2 regions of the Paenibacillus tundrae genome follow, and region 2 is predicted to be linked to the other one. Evidence: riboswitches for the same ligand, from Rfam matches in the RefSeq annotation. Region 2 holds a riboswitch; the other holds the start of a gene.
What was found. A riboswitch is a leader RNA that binds a small molecule or an ion and turns the genes downstream of it on or off. The one in region 2 is predicted to bind glycine.
Positions count from the first base shown of each region.

Region 1: it holds a riboswitch for glycine, as region 2 does, so the genes downstream of both, gcvT (glycine cleavage system aminomethyltransferase GcvT) here and sdaAB (L-serine ammonia-lyase, iron-sulfur-dependent subunit beta) in region 2, are expected to answer to the same signal.

Region 1 is NZ_CP145605.1:4,958,520-4,962,946, forward strand. Features, by position in the region: gene V6W81_RS22290 (hypothetical protein) at 164-601, opposite strand; gene gcvH (glycine cleavage system protein GcvH) at 1,017-1,409, opposite strand; glycine riboswitch at 1,750-1,873, shown strand; glycine riboswitch at 1,877-1,975, shown strand; gene gcvT (glycine cleavage system aminomethyltransferase GcvT) at 2,220-3,356, shown strand; gene gcvPA (aminomethyl-transferring glycine dehydrogenase subunit GcvPA) at 3,353-4,427, shown strand, end outside.
Region 2 is NZ_CP145605.1:481,734-486,160, reverse strand. Features, by position in the region: gene V6W81_RS02280 (alpha-glycosidase) at 1-544, shown strand, start outside; gene sdaAA (L-serine ammonia-lyase, iron-sulfur-dependent, subunit alpha) at 743-1,681, opposite strand; gene sdaAB (L-serine ammonia-lyase, iron-sulfur-dependent subunit beta) at 1,671-2,360, opposite strand; glycine riboswitch at 2,473-2,608, opposite strand; glycine riboswitch at 2,613-2,738, opposite strand; gene V6W81_RS02265 (MFS transporter) at 3,104-4,378, opposite strand.

The DNA.
Region 1 (4,427 bases), 2.1 Mb from region 2:
TAACCACGTTGAGCAAGATGTCTAACGATTTTATTTTTATCTCATTTGTAGCTTCCAACGTTGCAGTGACTTCGTAACAGATCCATGGTGTTCGCTACCTACACTGAAGGATGCTTAAGACAAGAAGACTGTCCAAAATCTATTTGTTCATTTAAGTTTATCGTTAATTAACAGCAGTAAAGATTGTCCGTGTTGAATATGAAGTATGATAAGGCAGGTCTTGGATCTCAACCTTCACTCTCATATTGTGATCTGCTGCGTATAACACCTCAGTGGACAATTGTGAGTTGACGCTTAATGCTGTTGCGAGTGACGCTGCCGACACATATCCCCCTAATACAGGTGAAATTTTGGTCGCAATGATCGGTGCAATCGTTTCTGCCAGAATGGCTGTGTTACTGGATAAAGCTCGCATGTTCGCTGCTAAATCTTTTACTGTGCTTTTGTCCATGGTGTAGGTTGCAATCGTTGAATACTGAGGTTGGGGAACTGTGCCAATGTAGTCACTTGCAGAAGCTTGATTCAGAGTGACAGGAACCAGCGGGTACACAGCCGCCGTAACCATCGAAGCTAGCAACACTTTTTGAATGATATTTTTCATAGACTTGTACACCTCCACATGTTGTTAAATTCTAAATTCAAGAATGCTGTCGTTCCTTGCTTATATGTCATTATAGACGCTTCAATACGAGAAACAACTGTAATCCGTGAATTCAGGATGATAGCCCCAAATGAGATAACGTCATTCAATTGCTGTACGTTCATCCATCAACTTCCATGTCCCATAGGCAATCATGGGCATCTTTTCTGCCTTTGAAACTATAGTTATCCTTACCAAAAATAGGGACTTAGTACCTATCCATTTATCAGGAAATAATATCCTTTCTATGCTTATTCAGCACGGCAAACCACAACAAAAAGCACCCTCGTGATTCAAAGCTTCCCCAAAAGGCGATTACTTTGTTCCACAAAAGGTGCTCATATTTATTATAGGTCTGTTCAATTACATTCGAAGTTTAATCCTCGGTATGTTTGCGATAAGCGTCCGCGTTCATGAGCTTAGATAAGGCTGCACTCAAATCCCCATTTACCCGGATCTCAATCATCCAACCTTCTTCATAAGGAGAGCTATTTACAAGCTCTGGTGCATCTTGTAATGCATCATTGATCGCAATAATGGAGCCGCTAACCGGTGAGAACAAATCAGACACCGTTTTGACAGATTCAATCGTACCAATGCTCTCTTCGGCTTGTACACTGGATTCAAGATCAGGCAATTCAACAAACACAATGTCACCCAGCTGATGCTGCGCGAACTCGGTAATACCAATACGTACGGTATCCTCCCCTACGGTCTGCACCCATTCGTGCTCTTCACTGTACAGGAAATCACTTTTCAATTCGCTCATCGATATCCGCCTCGCTTTTCATTAATGAGTGCATGCGTTCTTCAGCCATTCCTTTTTCCCAGAACATAGCGTATGATATTTTCGATTCAAATGTCAAGATATCTCACAATTTATTTGTATTCCACTACTAAAAAACAAGCTCATCAAAATACGAACTTACATATACTAGTTATTATTGGAATAGTAAGCGCAGTCTTTTAATTTATCCGAACATTAATTTATATTTAATCATTAATATTCGTATTTATTTAAAAACCGATGACATTGTTCTTGACATTACTATGCAATTCGCGTATTAATGGAAGGAGTAAAACTGTTTTCGTTGTGTGCAATATCGCGGATGAATGTAAAGGGAGAGATTACCCAAACACCCGAATCTGGATGTTCATGCGGTAACGCCGAAGGAGTAAACCACCCGACAAGCGGGCGGTGAATCTCTCAGGCAAAAGGACTTTTACGGGACGCAACTCTGGAGAGCATCTACCCGCCCGGTAGGGCGTTACGATCACCCAAGGGGAAACCTGCTGCATTGGCGGCGGGGTAACTCTCAGGTACCAAGGACAGAGCCTAAGAATACAGCGTGCTTCTGGCATGCCGGTTCTTTGGCCTGTCCTTTTCCTTTTTCCCAAAAAAAGATGACATCAGGAACCAGACCGTGCGGCATAACGCATCTCAGAAGTACGGCTTTAAGTAAGACTAATATTCATTAATCAACATACTTATACCATTTTTAATAACGATCATGTTCTTTCAATGATAATCCATATGCAACACATTCAGCCGCTTGACGGCTAATGAAGAGGTGATTCGATGTCTGATTTACTTAGAACTCCACTCTTTCCACTCTATCAGCAGTATGAAGGTGTACGTTGCATTGACTTTGGCGGCTGGGAGCTGCCTGTACAATTTAGTGGCATCCAGAAGGAACACGAGGCTGTTCGTGAACGCGCTGGACTGTTTGATGTATCCCATATGGGCGAATTCACCGTTCAGGGTGAGCAAGCGGAGGCTTTTTTACAGCAAATGACCACGAATGACGTAACTGCACTTGTTCCCGGTCAGGCACAGTATACGTTGATGTGTTATCCCGATGGCGGTGTGGTGGATGACCTGCTCGTGTATAAGCTAGAGGAACAGCATTATATGTTAGTGGTTAATGCCTCCAACATCGATAAGGATTGGGCATGGTTGGTAGAACATCTTGCTCCTGGGGTAACCATGACAAATGACTCTGAGCAGACTGCCCTTCTAGCACTGCAAGGTCCATTGTCTGTTGATATTCTCACAAAAGTTACGGACATCAATGTAGCTACTATTGAGCCGTTTCGTTTTGTACAGAATGCGGAAGTCTGCGGTGTAAAATTGCTGTTATCCCGCACCGGATATACCGGCGAAGATGGCTTTGAACTATATGTTCCAGCAGATCAAGCAGCTACGGTATGGAACGGATTGATGCATGCTGGGGAGGATCACGGATTAGTTCCGGCTGGGCTTGGTGCACGGGACACCCTACGCTTTGAAGCAAAATTACCTTTGTACGGACAGGAATTATCACCTACGATCTCCCCGCTGGAAGCTGGGGTTGGTATGTTTGTGAAGCTGAATTCTGGGCCTTTTATCGGACACGACGTATTATCCCAGCAGAAAAATGATGGGCCTGCTCGTAAATTAGTCGGTATCGAAGTGCTGGAGCGTGGAATTCCACGTCCCCATTACCCTCTTTACGCGGATGGTGTTCAGATTGGCGAAGTAACGACAGGCACACAATCCCCTACGCTGAAACGGAATCTTGGGTTAGCCCTCATTGACAGCAAATATGCTGCGCTAGGTACGCCACTGGAGATTGAGATTCGTGGCAAAAAACTAAAAGCCGAGGTCGTAAAGACCCCTTTTCATAAACGGACACGCACGCCTAAGACACCTACTCAAGGAGCTGATCAAGCATGACCAAGCACCGTTACATTCCTATGACCGAGCAGGATCAGAGCGCTATGCTGGCAACAGTTGGTGTAGACACGATTGAAGATCTCTTCCGAGATATCCCGCAGGAGATTCGTTATCAGGGCGAGCTTCCCGTATCCTCTAGGTTAGATGAATATGCTCTTACACGTCATATGTCCAAACAAGCTGGAGCCAATGCCAACTTCGAGACACACGCAAGCTTTCTTGGTGCAGGCATCTATGACCACCATATACCTTCTGTCATTAATCATGTAATCTCCCGTTCAGAATTCTATACTGCATATACACCGTACCAGCCTGAAATTAGTCAGGGCGAACTTCAAGCTATATTTGAATTTCAATCATATATTTGTGAATTAACAGGCATGGCCGTGGCCAATGCAAGTATGTACGATGGTGCGACAGCTTTTGCAGAAGCAGGGAATTTGGCAGCAGCAGCTACTCGCCGTAAACAATTGATCGTATCCCGCACCGTCCACCCGGAAGCACGCCAAGTATTGAAAGCCTATGCTCATGGTCTAAGTCTCGATATCGTCGAGATCGGGTATCAGAACGGAGTAACCGACTGGGATGCCTTACAAGCTACTATTTCAGAAGATACAGCCGCAGTCATGATTCAAAGCCCGAACTTCTTCGGTGCCATTGAACCGATTCAACAAGCAGCTGACCTTGCTCATGCACATAAAAGCCTACTTGTTGTCAGTGCCAATCCAATATCACTTGGACTGCTAGAAGCTCCTGGCAAGCTTGGGGCTGACATTGTTGTCGGCGACGCTCAACCTTTGGGAATTGCCGCATCACTGGGCGGGCCAACATGTGGATATTTTGCTGTATCACAGGCTCATATGCGCCGTATTCCTGGTCGAATCGTAGGTCAGACGACTGATCGTAATGGCAAACGCGGCTTCGTATTAACGCTTCAGGCACGCGAACAACATATCCGCCGGGAAAAGGCGACGTCTAACATTTGTTCCAACCAAGCCTTGCTTGCACTCAGCGCATCCGTGTACATGTCCACATTGGGAAGACAGGGCATGATCGATGTAGCCGATCTCA
Region 2 (4,427 bases):
TCCTCATCAGGCGAGCGAGGTCGCTTTTAATTTGTTAGACAGTCATGACACGCCCCGCTTGCTCACTCTCTGTGAAGGGGATCAACGGAAGATGAAGTTGGCTGCGTTATTCCAATTCAGTTTTATGGGTGCGCCATGTATCTATTACGGAGACGAGATTGGACTAGACGGTGATCATGACCCTGGTTGTCGCAAATGTATGGAATGGGACGAGACGAAGCAAGACCGCGAACTGTTCGACTTTTATCAAAGACTTATTGCACTCCGTCACGCTCATCCCGCTCTACGCGCAGACGGTACCATTCGATTCCTACAAGCACGCGAAGGCGGTAGCCAGCTTGTCATGGAACGTCAGAATGAAGAAGAACGCATTCTAATCTTGTTCAATCGGTCAGAAGAAACTGCCATCGTTGAGCTAGAGACGGAAACAGATGATTGGAATGAGCTGTTTGGCGAGAAGCACCGGATCGCGTTAGAGGATGGCATACTTGCGATCGAGCTTCCTGCCTACGGATATGCGGTGTTAAGCCTGGCTCTGGAATAATATGGAGTTCGGGCGAAGCTTCATCCAGAAGCCTTGCATGATGTCAGCACTCGGCACGGGGCGGATGCTACAATTGGCACACGGTACGAATTAGACACAGTACAACACTACCCTTATGCCAGCTTTTCGTTTCGAACCCATGTACGCCAAAGAGGCGCCAGCAGAAGGTTACTACGCTGCTAGGCGCCTCTTCCTATGTTATTCTGAAGCAGAATCCGCTGCCCCGTCTGTTTCTAACTCTGGTTCCGGTGCACGTTTTGCCTTCGGTTTAGCAAGCTTCTCCATCATTTTCCGACCTGTCGGGGTCTGAGCCAGTCCCCCCTGAGCTGTCTCCCGGTGCCTGCTTGGCATAGCACTACCTACTTCAAGCATGACATCAATGACTTCATCTGACGGAATGGCGCTACGTACTCCGGCAAGCGCCATATCAGCAGCCGCTAGAGCGGTTACGGCTCCTAGTCCGTTACGGACGATGCAAGGAATTTCGACGAGACCTGCGACTGGATCGCAGATGAGACCGAGTGTATTTTTTAACGCCAAACCAACCGCATGAACGACCTGCTCTGGCGTGCCTCCACGTAGCTCCACCATAGCACCCGCTGCCATACCAATCGCAGAGCCCACTTCAGCCTGACAGCCACCCTCAGCACCGGAGATAAACGAATTGTTCGCAATTACATAACCGATCGCTCCAGCACAGAACAGTCCGTTGACCAGGTGCTCGTCACTCCAGCCAAAACGCTCTTGGGAACTGATGAACACACCTGGAATAATGCCGCACGAACCCGCTGTAGGGGTAGCAACAATTCGCCCCATGGATGCATTAACTTCAGAGACACACAGGGCATACGCCATCGCAAGTGCCGAAGCATCACCTGAGCAAGTCTCTCCTTTACGAATGTATTCCGCCATCCTCTTGCCGTCTCCACCAGTCAGACCACTACGGGACACCGTATCTTCATTCAGCCCTTTATGAACCGCTTCCTTCATCACCTGATAATATTCCGACATCTGCTGCACAACATCTGCTTCCGGTGTATTCGTCTCTTGGACTTGTTCTTCAATCATCAACTGAGCAATGGTCTTGGATTCAGCCGTGCAGATCGCATTCAGTTCATGCAAATGCTTAAATCGCATCTGGACTCACTCCCTTCTTCAAATCTATTACACGAATATCCAGCACATGATCCAGCAACTTCAAACGGCTTAACATATCCGGGTCTGGTGCCCCATCCATCTCCATTGCAGTCAAGGCTTCACCATCCCGAGCTTTCCGGTCTACCTGCATATAGCCGATATTCACGCCTGAGGAGCTAATCGTAGACGTGACAGATGCGAGCACTCCTGCTTTGTCAGCATGACGCAACACCAATGTTGGGAACTCCCCGCTGATCTGGACGCGAAAATCATTCAACGCGTGCACCGATACACTGCCGCCGCCAATGGACGCACCGATCAATGAACATTCACGGTCACCGTGCCACAGCTCAATTTTGACCGTATTGGGATGGGGCGCAGGCAGGCCACTTGTGAAAAACTCAACCTCTATACCCGCCTGTTCTGCATACTCTTCAGCATCTGGTATTCGCGGATCGTCTGTCGCATAATCAAGCAATCCACCAATGAGAGCAAGATCTGTACCATGTCCTTGATACGTATCGGCAAACGATCCGTATAATGTCAGCCGGGCGCGCTCTGGCGTGCAACCCAACCACTGACGAGCTATTCTGCCGAGCCTCGCCGCTCCAGCCGTATGTGAACTTGAAGGTCCTGTCATCGACGGACCAATAATTGAGAAAACATCTTTAAAACGCATCCAAAAACCCTCCATTTGTATTCGTCATGTCCATCCAGATACTCAACCATAATGTTCCATTATTACTGAATGATGACATCAAAAAAGGACAGAAGAAGGCCTTAAGCCCTCTCTCTGTCCTCGATACCTGAGAGTTTCATGATCAACAGCGTTCAGTCGATACAGTGCATGCCTTGTTCTTACACATACTGTACCAGGCTGTTTAATCATATACCCCTTGGGTGGCGCATCATGCGCACTCTCCAGAGTTGCGTCCAACGATGGTACATTTACCTGAGAGATTAACCGCCGCGCCGGGTGCGCAGGCAGCTTGCTCCTTCGGTGCCTGATCGCAGGCCATCTTACTCAGCTCGCACAGGTCTCTCCCGCTCGTTATCATTCGCTGTATTAAAATCATAAAACATTTAGTCATCCGACGAAAACATAATCTTACTCATTAAGAGTAATCGACCGCAAGTTTCATGTCAATAAACTTAACGATTTGTTGTCTCTCCACCACATGTAAGCGTTAACTACTGTGAACTTTTGTCACATCGTTGTATTCAACTTACTCATTTATCTACATCTCTGTTGTTAATTCTATGTATGTTCAGGTGTGTCCTAAGGTTCGGGTATTCAGGCAAACTTCTCTCTGAATCGCCCCATACGACACACCCCTGCTCCAACTTACTTACTTACTTACTTTCTTTCTTTCTTGTCGAGCTATCTCACTTATGCCGTTCGTTCTTCAACTTCAGTCTAACCTACTTCATTGTCGCACTCTTTGTCACAGCCTCTTGATAATATGAACTTCTTGAAGGAAGCAAACTAGTAATCCATAAAATAAGTGCCACTAACATCATCGCTGCCGAGACAACCGTATACACCAGACGAAGAGATAGATACTCTGCCACTACCCCTGCAATCAAAATAGAAGCTACCTGAAGCGCGCTCAGCATCAGTCCAATGACACTGCTCATCCTGCCCATGAGATCTACTGGAACATTATTTTGGTAAAAGGTGACCAGACCTGTGTTGGCAAGTGCCGAACACAATCCAAGCAGGATAAAGGCGAACGCTGCCAGCTCGAAGGAAAACGAGCGTGCAAATAGGAAATAACCAAGCGAGACCATAAGCACGCCAATCCCCATCATATGACGGATCGGAATATGTTTGGCGAGCAGGGTGACAAGCAACGAACCGACTAGATAACCGATGCCGGTAACACTCATCAATGCCCCATATTGAGATTCAGACAAGTTCATCACCTGACGAATAAACACAACTTCCTGTGCATCCAGCGACATACCAATGACGAGAACAATCTGAAATATGACGTATATCCCGACAACGTAACCGCTCTTGCGACTAAACCTCAGCACAGCTTGCCAGTCCTGAGCGATGATCCGTGGTGACAATCTCGACTTCCCACCACTCTGCTCACCTATACCCAGTTTCGGTAACAGCATAAGAATCAGAGCGGACACGGCAAACGAAACACTATTCACGTAGATCGCTACTGCGGGGGATAAATAGAACAATAATACACCAGCTACAGCAGGCCCCGTAATAAAAGCTCCCGAGCTAATGAGTGCCTGCATCGAATTAAATCGCTTGCGCCGCTCAGCCGGTACAAGCCGAGTAATGTACACCTGGGAAGAGGGTACAAATATCGAGGATGACATACTAATTAGAAACATTACAGCATACATCATCCACAGACTTGAAAATAAGGGAAGTGTGGCTACCAGCAATGCCCGCACAATATCCGCACCAATCATCAACTGGCGTTGATCGTAGCGATCAATAACACTGCCTGACCAGAACTTGGTGCATACTGAGGCGATTGGCGAGATGATCCATAATCCCGCTACAGCCGCTGGAGATTGCGTCATGTTCAACACCATCAGGTTGATAGCCACAATGTATATGAAATCACCCAGATTAGATATGCCAACCCCACCCAATAACAGTCCAGCATGCTTCCAACCACCAGGCTTGTTACCAGGCTGCTCTATCCGCTCCTGGCTGTTCTCCATCTGTCGTTTCCCCCTCGACTTTTAATTGAAAGAAGAAGTACCTATTCGT